One region of the Kitasatospora saccharophila genome, then DNA from elsewhere that is predicted to be linked to it. Evidence: riboswitches for the same ligand, from Rfam matches in the RefSeq annotation. Region 1 holds a riboswitch; the other holds the start of a gene.

Region 1 (7,197 bases):
CAGCAGGGCGCCGACCTCGTCCGCGACCCGGCGGAACTCGGCGAAGTCCAACTGGCGGGGGTAGGCGGACCAGCCGGCGATGATCAGCTTGGGCTGGTGCTCCTTGGCGAGGCGCTCGACCTCGGCCATGTCGACCTGGCCGGTCTTCTCGTCCACGTGGTAGGCCACCACGTTGTAGAGCTTGCCGGAGAAGTTGATCTTCATGCCGTGGGTCAGGTGACCGCCGTGGGCCAGGTTCAGGCCCAGGATGGTGTCGCCCGGCTGGATCAGCGCGAACATCGCCGCGGCGTTCGCCTGCGCGCCGGAGTGCGGCTGCACGTTGGCGTGCTCGGCGCCGAACAGCTCCTTGATCCGGTCGATGGCGATCTGCTCGACCACGTCGACGTGCTCGCAGCCGCCGTAGTAGCGGCGGCCGGGGTAGCCCTCGGCGTACTTGTTGGTGAGCACCGAGCCCTGGGCCTCCATGACCGCCACCGGGGCGAAGTTCTCGGAGGCGATCATTTCCAGGGTGGTCTGCTGGCGGTGCAGCTCGGCGTCGACCGCGGCGGCGATCTCCGGGTCGAGCGCGTGGAGGGACTGGTTGAGGACCGTCATGAGGGGGTCTCCCGGTCAGGCGCCGGTGAAGGCGGTGTAGCCGTCGGCGTCGAGCAGCTCGTCGGTCGCCTCGACCCGGACCTTGAACAGCCAACCGCCCGCGAAGGGCTCCGAGTTGACCAGGGCCGGCTCGTCGATGACGGCCTGGTTGACCTCGGTGACCTCGCCGGTGGCGGGGGAGTAGAGGTCGCTGACCGACTTGGTGGACTCAAGCTCGCCACAGGTCTCACCCGCGGTGACGGTGTCACCCACCGCCGGGAGCTGGACGTAGACGATGTCGCCGAGGGCGTCGGCCGCGTGCGCGGTGATGCCGACCGTCGACACCCCGTCCACGGCGGCGGTCAGCCACTCGTGCTCCTTGGTGTACTGCAGGTGCGTGGGGTTGCTCATGGCGTCATTCTCCAGGATCGCGGGAGGGGAGGGCGCGGCCGTCCGCTGTGCGGACGAACCGGAAGAGGACTTCCAGGGGTCAGCGGCGCGGGGTCAGCGGGCGCGCTTGTAGAACGGCAGGGCGACGACCTCGACCGGCTCGGCCCTGCCCCGGACGTCCACCGCGACGGCGGTGCCCGGCTCGGCGTGCGCGGCGTCCACGTACGCGATGGCGATCGGCTTGCCCAGGGTCGGGGACGGCGCGCCGGAGGTGATCCGGCCGATCGCGGCGCCCTCGGCGTCCACCACCGCGTACTCGGCGCGCGGGACGCGCTTGCCCTCGGAGACCAGGCCGACCAGCTTGCGCGGGGGGGCGCTCTCGGCCGCGGCGGCGGCCTCCTCCAGGGCCTTGCGGCCGACGAAGGCGCCGCCGTTGGTGGTCTTGTCGAAGCGCACCACCCGGCCCAGGCCGGCGTCGAACGGGGTCAGGTCGGTGGACAGCTCGTGCCCGTACAGCGGCATGCCCGCCTCCAGGCGCAGCGTGTCGCGGCAGGACAGGCCGCACGGGACCAGGCCCTCGGCGGTGCCGGCCTCGGTCAGCGCCGTCCACAGGTGCGCGGCGTCGGCGGGGGCGCAGAACACCTCGAAGCCGTCCTCGCCGGTGTAGCCGGTGCGGGCCAGCCAGACCCGGCGGTCGGCCACGGTGGCCGGCAGCAGGGCGTAGTACTTGAGGCCGGGCAGGTCGGCGTCGGTCAGCTTGGCCAGGATGCCGTTCGCCTCCGGGCCCTGGACGGCGAGCAGCGCGTAGGCGTCCCGGTCGTCGCGGACGGTGGCGTCGAAGCCGGCCGCGCGCTCGGTCAGCGCGTCCAGCACCACCTGGGCGTTGGAGGCGTTGGCGACCACCAGGTACTCGTCCTCGGCGGTGCGGTAGACGATCAGGTCGTCCAGGATGCCGCCGTCCTCGCGGCAGATCATCGTGTAGCGGGCGCGCAGCACGCCGAGCGCGGAGATGAAGCCGACCAGGGCGTGGTCCAGCAGCTCGCCGGCCTGCGGGCCGGAGACGGTGATCTCGCCCATGTGCGAGAGGTCGAACAGGCCCGCCCGGGTGCGGACGGCGAGGTGCTCCTCGCGCTCGCTGCCGTAGCGCAGCGGCATGTCCCAGCCGGCGAAGTCGGTCATGGTGGCGCCGAGCGAGCGGTGCAGCGCGTCGAGCGCGGTCAGGCGGAGGGACACGACAGGACTCCCGGGATCTGGAAACGGGCAGGCTGGGGCGAATCTCCCCATCTGTCGTCGAACCTGAGAGCTTCACCGCCTTCCAACAGGATGGCGGCTTGCACCGTGGGTGGGCGCACGGCGCGGCCGTGTCCACTTTCCAGATCTGCCTCGCCCGGGCGGTAGGGGTGCCTGAGAGATTCCGGGGAGGACTTGCTCCTTCGGCGCCGGTCGCGGCCCAGCGGGCCGTTCCGGCTCTCCCGCGCGGGTTCGAGCGGCCGGTATGAAGTTTGACTTCGAGCGGGCCCATCATGGCACGCCCGGGGCCGCGCGCGGGAGAGGGGTCCGATCACCGGCGCACCCGGGCACCGCGCCGGTGCGCCGGGCCGCCGCACCGGTGCGCCCCCGCGCGCCGCTAACCTGATCGCAACTGCTGACGTGGAGGGGCGACATGGGGTTCCCGCTGGGTGGGGTGCCGGAGGGCGGGGCCTGGCCGGCCAACGAGCTGGAGCGGGTGCTGACGGCCGCGCTCGGCGACCCCGGGGCGACGCCCCGGGTGATCGAGGTGCTGGCCCGCAGCCAGGTGTGGATCCCGCTGCCGTCCGGCACCGCGCCGGACGCCGAGGCGCTGGACCTGCCGACGCTGGAGCTGGCCGGCGCCCCCTACGTGCCGGTGTACTCCTCGCAGGAGCAGTACCTCCGGCACTGCCCGGGCATCCCGTTCGCGATCGCCCCGATGTGGGAGTTCGCCCGCGGGCTGCCGCTGGGCATCGGCATCGCGGTCAACCCGGAGGCGCCGGTGGGCATCCCGGTGCCGCCGGAGGGCGTGGGCGAGCTGCGGCGCGGGCCGCGCGGCGAGGAGTGGGAGGCGCAGGGCGTCACCGAGGGTGCCCGGGTGGCGCTCAAGGAGCCCGAGCCGCACCAGGAGCCGTTCGCCTTCCTGGCCGCCGCGACCGGCGAACTCATGGGCCTGCCGGGCGTGTTGACGGCCCGTCGGGCGCTGGCCCGGGTGGAGGGCGAGCCGACCCTGCTGTACGTCGGCGTGCAGCTGGACCCGGCGGCCCCCGCCGACCCGGCCGAGGTGAACACCGCGCTCGGCCGGGCGCTCGGAACCGCGCCGCCGAGCTGGGGCGTCCACCTGGTGCTGCTCGACCTGGTCGCGGATCCGGTGGTGGACTGGCTGCTGGGGCGGGTACAGCCCTTCTACGTGCGTCCGTGACCGCTGCCGGTCCGCCGGCCCGGTCGGCCGCGCGCGGTACGGCGGCATGACGACCGTCGGGTGCGCCCCATAGGGTTGCCCCGGCACACCGGAGCACGGTGGCGAGCGGACGAGAGAGTAGGGCGGCGACGTGACGGGAGCAGCCGGCGACCCGGGGGCGGTCGAGCACGCCCTCGCAGCGGTCGCACCGGAGCGCTGGGAGGCGTACGAGGGCCTGCTGCGCGCCCTGGCCGGCGGGCAGGTCTGGATGCTGCTGTGGCACGGCAGCCCCGGCAGTCCGGACGCCCAGTACGGGAACATGGACATCGGCGGCCACGGCTACGCGCCCTGCGCGACCTCCCCGGCCCAGCTCGCGGCCAGCGGCTGGACGCGGGCCCACGAGGTGGTCTCCGGGCCGGAGATCGCCGCCTCGCTGTACCGGTCGCGCTGGGGCCTGTGGCTCGACCCGCACCGCCCCGGCGGCGGCGTCGGCGTGCCCTGGGCCGACCTGCGGCGGATCGCGCTCGGCCTGGACCGGATGCCCGCCGGGCCGCTGCGGATCTCCGAACCCCCGGGCCTGGCCGCGCAGTTCTTCGCCGTGCTGGAGCAACAGGCGGGCGAGGTGCGGCCGTTGCGCTCGCTGCGCCGGGCCTGGGTCCAACCCGTGCTGGGCGAGGCGTACTTGGCGATCGGGCTCGACCTGTACGACACCTCGCCGCCGGCCGTGGAGGCGGCCCGGGCGCTGGTGCAGCGGGCCGCCGCGCAGGCGCCCGAGGGGCCCGGCGTGTCCACCGTGATGATGGCCGACGAGTTCGACCCGGTGGCGATGTGGATGTGGGCCAACGCCCGCCCGTTCTTCGACCGGCAGGGCCCTGCGCAGGCCCACCCGACCGGCTTCGGTTACGCAGCGCAACCGCCGGCCGGGCCCACCCAGGGGTGGCCGCAGGCCCCCTGGCCGGGCTACCCGGGCCGTTGAACCTACCCTGACGCTCTACCCGAAAACCCCCGCCCCGGTCTTTTCTCCGGTCGGCGGGGGTTTTTTGCCAGCTTTTGCCAGCTCATGATCTACGCGCGAAACCCCTTGTGCCACCTGGCGTTTTCCCGTCAGTGGCGGGGTACCGCCAGTGCTCCTCTTGACGGACACGTAACAGCTGTGTGAAGAGCGATATGCGACCCGGACGATCTTGCATGCCAACAGATCACAGTTAGGCATCCTTCGTGATCGAGGTCTTCCGCCCGACGCTCCCCATGACGGAGAGTGCTGCGCAATGCGGAGCGCGGCGCCTTCGACCGGAGGCGGGCGCGCCACCGCCGGCACCAGAACCGCCCGGGGCACCGCCCCGCACGGGCACCCGGCAAGCCTGCTGTCCCGGCTCCACCCGTTCGTGTCGTCCGCACCACCCGCACCACGCACTGCCTGCTCACCACGCACTGCCTGCTCACCACGCACTGCCTGCTCACCACGCACCGCCTGCTCTTCACGCACCGCACCGCACCGCAGCACGCACCGCAGTCCGCAGCACCGCCCCCCGCGCACGGCACCGTCGGCCCACCACGGCCCGGCGGTGTCCGGGGCACCCGCACACCCGCAGCACGGCACGCCGGCACCACCGCACCTGCCCCAGGCAACTCCGCACCGCACGCGACTCCGTAGACCGGCCACCGCCGGCGAGGGGGACGGAACGACTCATGACCACACCCATCGACACCTCCGGCCCGGCGGCCGGCGAGCAGCCCGACGCTGCGTCAACTCCGGCTCCGGCCAAGCAGATCGAAGGCCGCTCGCCGGGGCGCATCGCCTGGAGCCGGCTCAAGCGCGACAAGGTCGCGCTGGCCGGCGGCGCCGTCGTGGTCCTGCTGGTGCTGGCGGCGGTCCTCGCCCCGGTGCTCACCGCACTGTTCGGGCACCCGGTCGACGAGCCGCACCCGGACCAGATCGACCCGGACCTGCAGATCCCCAAGGGCGCGTTCGGCGGCATCAGCAGCGAGTTCCTGCTGGGCGTCGACACCCCGTTCGGCCGCGACGTGTTCTCCCGGGTCCTCTACGGCGCGCAGATCTCGCTGCTGGTGGCGCTCGGCGCGGCCGTGCTGTCGGTCACCATCGGCGTGGTGATGGGCGTCATGGCCGGCTACTTCGGCGGCTGGGTCGACTCGGTGATCAGCCGGATCATGGACGTCCTGCTGGCCTTCCCGCAGCTGCTGTTCAGCATCGCGCTGGTCTCGGTGATGCCCACCTCCGCCTTCGGCATCCCGGACAAGTGGCTGCGCGTCGCCGTCCTGGCCGTGGTGATCGGCTTCTTCGGCTGGCCCTACATCGGACGCATCGTCCGCGGCCAGGCCATGTCGCTGCGCGAACGGGAGTTCGTGGACGCCGCCCGCAGCCTCGGCGCCGGCCGCGCCCACATCCTGTTCCGCGAACTGCTGCCCAACCTGGTGGCGCCGATCCTGGTCTACGCGACCCTGATCATCCCCACCAACATCCTGAACGAGGCGGCGCTCAGCTTCCTCGGGGCCGGCGTCCGGCCGCCCACCCCGTCCTGGGGGCAGATGCTCTCGGACGCGGTCAAGATCTACCAGGCCGATCCCATGTACATGGTGATCCCCGGTCTCGCCATCTTCATCACCGTGCTCGCCTTCAACCTCTTCGGTGACGGCTTGCGTGACGCTCTCGACCCCAAGGGCAACTGAGCCCGCAACTCTGGAGGTTCCCCGACCCATGAAGCGAAACAGGACGCTCGCCGCGGCCGCCCTGGTGGCGGCCCTCGCCCTCACCACCGCGGCCTGCGGCGGCAAGGGCAGCTCCGGAGGCGACAACGCCGGTGCCAAGAAGGGCGGTGCTGCGGGCTTCAACGCCGCCGTCGACAAGGTGGTGAACCCGTCCGAGAAGAAGGGCGGCACCCTCAACCTGTGGAGCAGCACCGACGTCGACTCGCTCGACCCCGGTCGCGCGTACTACGCCTCGGTGTGGAACTACGAGCGCTTCTACACCCGCACCCTGCTGGCCTACGACGGCAAGCCCGGCAAGGCGGGCCTGGAGCTGGTGCCCGACCTGGCCGCCGCCAAGCCCGAGATCTCCGCCGACGGCAAGACCTACACCTTCAAGCTGAAGCCCGGCCTGAAGTTCGAGGACGGCTCGGTCATCACCTCGAAGGACATCAAGTACGGCATCGAGCGGATCTTCGCCCAGGACGTGGTCTCCGGCGGCCCGACCTACCTGATCAACGAGCTGGACCAGGGCCAGGGCTACAAGGGCCCCTACACCGACAGCGACCCGGACAAGCTCGGCCTCAAGTCGGTGCAGACCCCGGACGACACCACCATCGTCTTCACCCTGGCCAAGCCGAACTCGACCTTCCCGTACCTGCTGGCGATGGGCTCCGCCGCCCCCGTCCCGCAGAAGGGCGACACCGGCACCAAGTACGGCGACAAGCCGGTCTCCTCCGGCCCGTACAAGTTCAAGACGGTCGAGCCGGGCAAGGGCTACGAGCTGGTCCGCAACGAGAACTGGGACCCGGCCTCCGACCCGTTCCGCAAGGCGCTGCCGGACGTCGTCAAGCTGACCATCACCACCAACGCCGACGACATGGACTCCCGCCTGCTGGCCAACACCGCCGACCTCGACTGGGGGCAGACCGGCCTGTCGCAGGCCGCCCAGGTCAAGGTGCTGCAGGACCCGTCGCTCAAGGCCAACACCGACGACCCGTACAACGGCTTCATCCGGTACGTCTCGATCGCCCCGTCGGTCGCCCCGTTCGACAACGTCCACTGCCGCAACGCGGTCCTCTACGCGGCCGACACCACCGCCCTGCAGACCGCCCGCGGCG
Region 2 (7,197 bases), on a different contig from region 1:
CCCGGGCCGCCGTCGGCGACTGCGGCTGCGCGTTCCACGGCTGGCGCTGCTGCGGCGCCTCGCCGTCCCCGCCCGCACCGGAGGTCGCGTCGTGCACCTCCACCTGCTCGCGGCGCAGCTCCTCGCGGACCACCTCCTCCTCGGTGTACCGCTCCACCACCAGGCGCACCCGCTCGATCGGCGCCAGGTACTTGCGCACCACCGGGCGCTCCTCGTGCAGGGTGACCTCCTCGACCGCCTCGGCGATCTCCTGCTCGCTCAGCGCCGCCCGCTCCGCGTCCGACACCGGGATCCGCTCCACCCGCACCCGCTCGCGCACCACCGGCACCCGGCGCTCCACCTGCTCGGTGGTCACGTACTTGCGCAGCCGGGTGGTGCCCACCTCGTGCCACTCGGTGCTGATGTCGATCCGCTCCTCGCGGCAGGTGATCTCCACCGGCGCGGTCGGCTCCACCGCCGCCCGGCCCTCGGGCTGGGCCTGGTGGGGTTGCGACTGCGACTGGGACTGTTGGGCGTCCTGCCGGGTCGGCGCGGGCGCCGCCTTCGCCGTCGTGAAGGCGGCCGGGGCGGGGGCGGCGGTGGCAGCGGCGGCGGCCGGATCCGCGGCGGCGGGCGCGGGCGCGGGCGCGGGGGCCGGGGCCGGGGCGGGTGAGGGGGAGGAGGCGAGGGTGCCGAAATCGCGGTCCACCGCGGGCTCCTGGCGCTGGTGCTCCTTCGCCCCCGCTCCGGCCGCTCCGGCCGCTCCGGCCTCCGCCGCCTTCGCCGCCGGGGCCGCGGGCTCCGAGCCGGCGTCGCCGCCGGTGTCCAGCCCGTAGTAGCGGTACAGCTGCAACTCCTGGGCGGGCGAGAGGTGCTGGCCCACGCCGAAGTCCGGGGACTCCTTGATCAGCGACTTGTCGTACGGGACGCGCAACTCGTCGCCCGCGAACTCGCTGGTGGTCAGCGGGACGAAGGCGTCCCGGCCGAAGATCCCCGTGCGGACGGCCGCCCACTCCGGCTCGCCGGTGGCGTCGTCCAGGTACACCTCGTCGACCGTGCCGATCTTGTCACCGTTCCGGTCGACCGCCTTGTGCCCGATCAGGTCGCGCGGATCGATATCGGTCTGCACGCTGTCCTCCAGTCCTGCCGCTCCTCAGGGATGTCCGGGAGGCGGTCGGAGGAGCCTGCCGGGCCGCCACTTCACACCAAACGTCACGTAACGGACGGCGGCACTCCGGACACCGCCGTCCGGGGCAGATCACAGGGCCGCACCGGTGATCCCCGAGGCCCGCGCTGGTAACCTCGGAGGCGACCGCCGAGCCCGCTCGGGAGAGTCCCGACCCCGCCGGACAGGGGGGTGCGGGACGCCGAAGGAGCAACCCCTCCCCGGAATCTCTCAGGCATCCGTACCGAGCGAGAACAGGTCACTCTGGAAAGCAGGGCAGGACCGTCGGCACCGGAGCCGGCCGTCCCCGCCCTCGCCGACGGTGCAAGCCGTCCGGGCCCCGGCCCGGACGCGTGAAGCTCTCAGGTACCGATGACAGAGGGGGAGGCTGACGGGTTCGCCCGCGCGCCCGGCTTCCACGGCAGTCGGTCGGCGTGCGTACCACCGCCGGTCCGCGACCAGGAGGCCCGACCCCCATGAACGCCCAGCCGACGCTCAGCGACCTTGAGCAGGCCAGCCCCTTCGAGCACCGCCACATCGGCCCCGACAGCGACGCCCAGCAGAAGATGCTGGCCCAGGTCGGCTACGCCTCCCTGGACGAGCTGTCCGACGCCGCCGTCCCCGACGCCATCCGCAGCCTCACCGCGCTCGGCCTGCCCGCCGGCCGCAGCGAGGCCCAGGTGCTCGCCGAACTGCGCGAGCTGGCCGGCCGCAACCAGGTCCTCACCTCGATGATCGGCCTCGGCTACTACGGCACCTTCACCCCGCCGGTCATCCTGCGCAACGTGCTGGAGAACCCGGCCTGGTACACCGCCTACACCCCGTACCAGCCCGAGATCTCGCAGGGCCGCCTGGAGGCGCTGCTCAACTTCCAGACCGCGGTCGCCGACCTGACCGGCCTGGACACCTCCGGCTCCTCGCTGCTCGACGAGGGCACCGCCGCCGCCGAGGCGATGGCCCTGGCCCGGCGCGTCACCAAGAACAAGCCCGGCGTCTTCCTGGTCGACGCGGACACCCTGCCGCAGACCGTCGCCGTGATCGAGACCCGCGCCGAACCGACCGGCGTCGAGGTCGTCACCGCCGACCTCTCGAACGGCATCCCCGCCGAGATCGCCGAGCGCGGCGTCTTCGGCGTGCTGCTCCAGTACCCGGGCGCCTCCGGCGCGGTGCGGGAGATCAAGCCCGTCATCGACCAGGCCCACGGGCTCGGCGCCGTCGTCGCCGTCGCCGCCGACCTGCTCGCCCTCACCCTGCTGCGCTCGCCCGGCGAGCTCGGCGCCGACATCGCCTGCGGCACCTCGCAGCGCTTCGGCGTCCCGATGGGCTTCGGCGGCCCGCACGCCGGCTACCTCGCCGTCCGCGCCGAGTACGCCCGCAACCTGCCCGGCCGCCTGGTCGGGGTCTCGGTCGACGCCGACGGCAACCGCGCCTACCGGCTCGCCCTGCAGACCCGCGAGCAGCACATCCGCCGCGAGAAGGCCACCTCCAACATCTGCACCGCCCAGGTGCTGCTCGCCGTGATGGCCTCCATGTACGCCGTCTACCACGGCCCCGACGGCCTCGCCGACATCGCCCGCCGCACCCACCGCTACGCCGCCGCGCTCGCCGCCGGCCTGCGCGCGGGCGGCGTCGAACTCGCCCACGACGCCTTCTTCGACACCGTCACCGCGGTCGTCCCCGGCCGGGCCGACCAGGTCGTGGCCGCGGCGCTGGCCGGCGGCGTCAACGTCCACAAGGTCGACGGCGACCGGGTCTCGGTCTCCTGCGACGAGACCACCACCCGCGAGCACCTGGCGGCCGTGTTCGCCGCGTTCGGGGTCACGGCGGAGATCGCCGAGGACGCGGACGCGCTGCCCGCCGAGCTGCTGCGCGAGGACGAGTACCTCACCCACCCGGTCTTCCACAGCCACCGCTCCGAGACCGCCATGCTGCGCTACCTTCGCCGGCTCTCCGACCGCGACTACGCGCTCGACCGCGGCATGATCCCGCTGGGCTCCTGCACCATGAAGCTCAACGCGACCACCGAGATGGAGCCGATCACCTGGCCCGAGTTCGGGCAGCTGCACCCGTTCGCCCCGGTCGAGCAGGCCGAGGGCTACCTGACGCTGATCCGCGGGCTGGAGCAGCAGCTGGTGGAGGTCACCGGCTACGACGCGGTGTCGATCCAGCCGAACGCGGGCTCGCAGGGCGAGCTGGCCGGCCTGCTGGCCGTCCGGGCGTACCACCGGGCCAACGGCGACACCCAGCGCGACGTCTGCCTGATCCCGTCCTCCGCGCACGGCACCAACGCGGCCTCGGCGGCGATGGCCGGCATGCGGGTCGTCGTGGTCAAGACGCTCACCGACGGCGACGTGGACGTCGAGGACCTGAAGGCCAAGATCGAGCAGCACCGCGAGCAGCTGGCCGTGCTGATGGTCACCTACCCGTCCACCCACGGCGTGTTCGAGACCGAGATCACCCGGATCTGCGAACTCGTCCACGAGGCCGGCGGCCAGGTGTACGTCGACGGCGCCAACCTCAACGCGCTGGTCGGCCTCGCCAAGCCCGGCAAGTTCGGGGCGGACGTCTCGCACCTCAACCTGCACAAGACCTTCTGCATCCCGCACGGCGGCGGCGGCCCCGGCGTCGGCCCGGTCGCGGTGCGCTCGCACCTCGCGCCGTACCTGCCCAACCACCCGCTGCAGGCCGAGGCCGGCCCCGCGACCGGCGTCGGGCCGATCTCGGCCGCGCCCTGGGGCTCGGCGGCGATCCTGCCGATCTCCTGGTCGTACGTCCGCCTGATGGGCGGCGAGGGCCTCAAGCGCGCCACCCAGGTGGCCGTGCTCAACGCCAACTACATCGCCAAGCGGCTGGCCCCGCACTACCCCGTGCTCTACACCGGCCCCGGCGGGCTGGTCGCGCACGAGTGCATCATCGACCTGCGGCCGCTCAGCAAGGAGACCGGCGTCAGCGTCGACGACATCGCCAAGCGGCTCATCGACTACGGCTTCCACGCGCCGACCATGTCGTTCCCGGTCGCCGGGACGCTGATGATCGAGCCGACCGAGTCCGAGGACCTGCACGAGATCGACCGCTTCTGCGAGGCGATGATCGCGATCCGCGGCGAGATCGAGAAGGTCGGCGCGGGCGAGTGGGCGGCGGACGACAACCCGCTGCGCAACGCCCCGCACACCGCGGCGATGCTGGCCGGCGAGTGGGCGCACCCGTACACCCGCGAGGAGGCGGTCTTCCCGGCGGGCGTCAACCCGGCGGACAAGTACTGGCCGGCGGTGCGGCGCATCGACGGCGCGTACGGCGACCGGAACCTGGTCTGCTCCTGCCCGCCGCTGGACGAGTACGACGCGTAGCCGCGCAGCGGAAGCCGCCCGCCGAGGGGAGTTCTCTCGGTCGGGCGGCTTCCGCGTGTGCCCTGCCGCCGCGCGCAGTTCCCCGCGCCCCTGGCGGGGCGGGGGAGGCACGCCTTCGGCGGGAGAGGGGGAGGGGACGGAGAAGCCGCCCGACCGGGGGGAGTTCTCTCGGGGAGGGCGGCTTCCGTGGTGCGCGGTTCCTCGCGCCCCGGTGGGGCGGAGCGTCAGGAGTAGACCGGGCCGGTGAACTTCTCGCCGGGGCCGGAGCCGGGGGCGTCGGGGATGAGGGAGGCCTCGCGGAAGGCGAGCTGGAGGGAGCGGAGGCCGTCGCGGAGGGGGGCGGCGTGGAAGTTGGAGATCTCGGGGGCTCCGGCGGTGACCAGGCCGGCCAGGGCGGTGATCAGCTTGCGGGCCTCGTCGAGGTCCTTGTCGGCCTCGCCGCCCTCGGCGAGGCCGCACTTGACGGCGGCGGCGCTCATCAGGTGGACGGCGACGGTGGTGATCACCTCGACGGCGGGGACCTCGGCGATGTCGCGGGTCAGGTCGTCGAAGCCGAGGGCCTGCTCGGACTCGTGCGCGTGGTCGGGCTGGCTGGTCAAGGTGTCACTCCGAGGGGCTGGGGCGAAAGCGCGGTACGGAAGGAGCGTACAAGGCGGGCGGGAGGGGGCCGGTGGCGCCGGTCGGGCGGGCCGGAGGGCGCGGAATACCGGTCGGCCCGGAAACGCTGGTATGATTCGAGACTGACCGGCCAGGGGACCCTTTCGGGTTGCCCGGCCAGCAAGTGGAGGCTCCACCCAGGAGGCCCGAGAGGGCAACCGCGACAGTCTCCCACCCGCGCGGCCGAAGGGCCGACGGGTCCGGTCCGCGATGAGCGCCCGCGAGGGACTGTTCGTCGGCAGTGGTGCCCGCGAGGGTACCCCGGAACGTGTGGAGCCCCGCCTGTACCGTGCGGGGCTTTTTTCGTGCGCTCGGTGCCCTCGACGGGCAGCGGAGCATGAATGAAGCCCCGCCCAGTGGTCGAAACCACTACGTGCGACCGCCGCCCGACGGTCGCATCGGAAAAGGTGCAACCGAGGAGGCCCCATCAGCACCGAGCCCCGCATCAACGACCGGATCCGCGTCCCCGAGGTGCGACTCGTCGGTCCCAGCGGCGAGCAGGTCGGCATCGTCCCGCTCGCGAAGGCGCTGGAGCTTGCCCAGGAGTACGACCTGGACCTGGTCGAGGTCGCCGCCACGGCGCGCCCGCCGGTGTGCAAGCTCATGGACTACGGCAAGTTCAAGTACGAGTCGGCCATGAAGGCCCGTGAGGCGCGCAAGAACCAGGCGCACACGGTCATCAAGGAGATGAAGCTCCGGCCGAAGATCGACCCGCACGACTATGACACCAAGAAGGGTCACGTCGTCCGGTTCCTCAAGCAGGGCGACAAGGTCAAGATCACGATCATGTTCCGCGGTCGTGAGCAGTCCCGCCCCGAGCTGGGCTTCCGACTGCTGCAGCGGCTCGCGGACGACGTCCAGGACCTGGGCTTCGTGGAGTCCGCTCCGAAGCAGGACGGCCGAAACATGATCATGGTTCTCGGCCCGCACAAGAAGAAGACCGAGGCCATGGCCGAGGCCCGCGCCGCCGCCGACGCCCGCAAGGCGGAGCGGCTGGGTCGCGGACCGGCCGCGGACCAGGCGGATGACGTCGACGACGTCGAGGACATCGACGGCGCCGAGGACGAGGCGGCCGAGGTCGAGGAGACCGACGCCGCCGAGACCGAGGCCGCCGAGGCCGCCGAGGTCGAGCAGCCCGCCGAGGCCGCCCAGGACGCCTGAGCCCCAGGGCTCGGGTGACCGGGGGCCGAGGCACCCGGTTCCGGGGCGTCCCGCCCTGGAGACGAGATCCATCCAGTTCCGGCCCGCGCCGCACGGCGCGGGCCGGAACGGACCGACGAGGAGAAACGGCGACATGCCGAAGCAGAAGACGCACAGCGGCGCCAGCAAGCGCTTCAAGATCACTGGCTCCGGGAAGGTGCTGCGCGAGCGTGCCGGCCGTCGCCACCTGCTCGAGCACAAGCCCTCGACGCTGACCCGCAAGCTGGCCGGCAACGCCGAGATGGCCCCGGGCGACGCGAAGAAGATCAAGAAGCTTCTCGGCAAGTGATCGCCCGCCCGCGGCAGCGTCGCGGGCACCAGCTGATCCTTCCCGACCGAATCGAATAACGGACCGCCGGCACGATCCGAGGTCCGGAACCAAGGAGTAATGAAGTGGCACGCGTCAAGCGGGCAGTGAACGCCCACAAGAAGCGCCGGGTCATCCTCGAGCGGGCCTCCGGCTACCGCGGTCAGCGTTCGCGCCTGTACCGCAAGGCCAAGGAGCAGGTCACCCACTCGCTGGTCTACAACTTCAACGACCGCAAGAAGCGCAAGGGCGACTTCCGCCAGCTCTGGATCCAGCGCGTCAACGCCGCTGCCCGTGCCAACGGCATCACCTACAACCGCTTCGTCCAGGGCCTCAAGGCCGCTGGCGTCGAGATCGACCGCAAGATGCTGGCCGACCTCGCGGTGAACGACTCCGTGGCGTTCCAGGCCCTGGTCGAGGTCGCCCGGAAGGCGCTCCCGGCGGACGTCAACGCCCCCAAGGTCGCCGCCTGATCCAGGCCGTCGCCCTGAAAGCGTTCCCCGGACCCGCAGGCCGCCCGGCCTGCGGGTCCGTCGCGTATC

Evidence for each region. Region 1 has a riboswitch for glycine ahead of gcvT (glycine cleavage system aminomethyltransferase GcvT). Riboswitches for the same ligand answer to the same signal wherever they lie in the genome.
Region 2: it holds a riboswitch for glycine, as region 1 does, so the genes downstream of both, gcvP (aminomethyl-transferring glycine dehydrogenase) here and gcvT (glycine cleavage system aminomethyltransferase GcvT) in region 1, are expected to answer to the same signal.

The regions. Positions count from the first base shown of each region.
Region 1 is NZ_BAAANS010000021.1:46,504-53,700, reverse strand. It holds gene ABD345_RS17065 (serine hydroxymethyltransferase) at 1-594, opposite strand, end outside; gene gcvH (glycine cleavage system protein GcvH) at 610-984, opposite strand; gene gcvT (glycine cleavage system aminomethyltransferase GcvT) at 1,078-2,247, opposite strand; glycine riboswitch at 2,238-2,345, opposite strand; glycine riboswitch at 2,346-2,448, opposite strand; gene ABD345_RS17050 (enhanced serine sensitivity protein SseB) at 2,627-3,394, shown strand; gene ABD345_RS17045 (enhanced serine sensitivity protein SseB C-terminal domain-containing protein) at 3,525-4,349, shown strand; gene ABD345_RS17040 (ABC transporter permease) at 5,063-6,061, shown strand; gene ABD345_RS17035 (ABC transporter substrate-binding protein) at 6,090-7,197, shown strand, end outside.
Region 2 is NZ_BAAANS010000040.1:64,569-71,765, reverse strand. It holds gene ABD345_RS26525 (PRC and DUF2382 domain-containing protein) at 1-1,108, opposite strand, end outside; glycine riboswitch at 1,296-1,401, shown strand; glycine riboswitch at 1,404-1,530, shown strand; gene gcvP (aminomethyl-transferring glycine dehydrogenase) at 1,621-4,491, shown strand; gene ABD345_RS26515 (DUF1844 domain-containing protein) at 4,716-5,090, opposite strand; gene infC (translation initiation factor IF-3) at 5,575-6,309, shown strand; gene rpmI (50S ribosomal protein L35) at 6,443-6,637, shown strand; gene rplT (50S ribosomal protein L20) at 6,742-7,128, shown strand.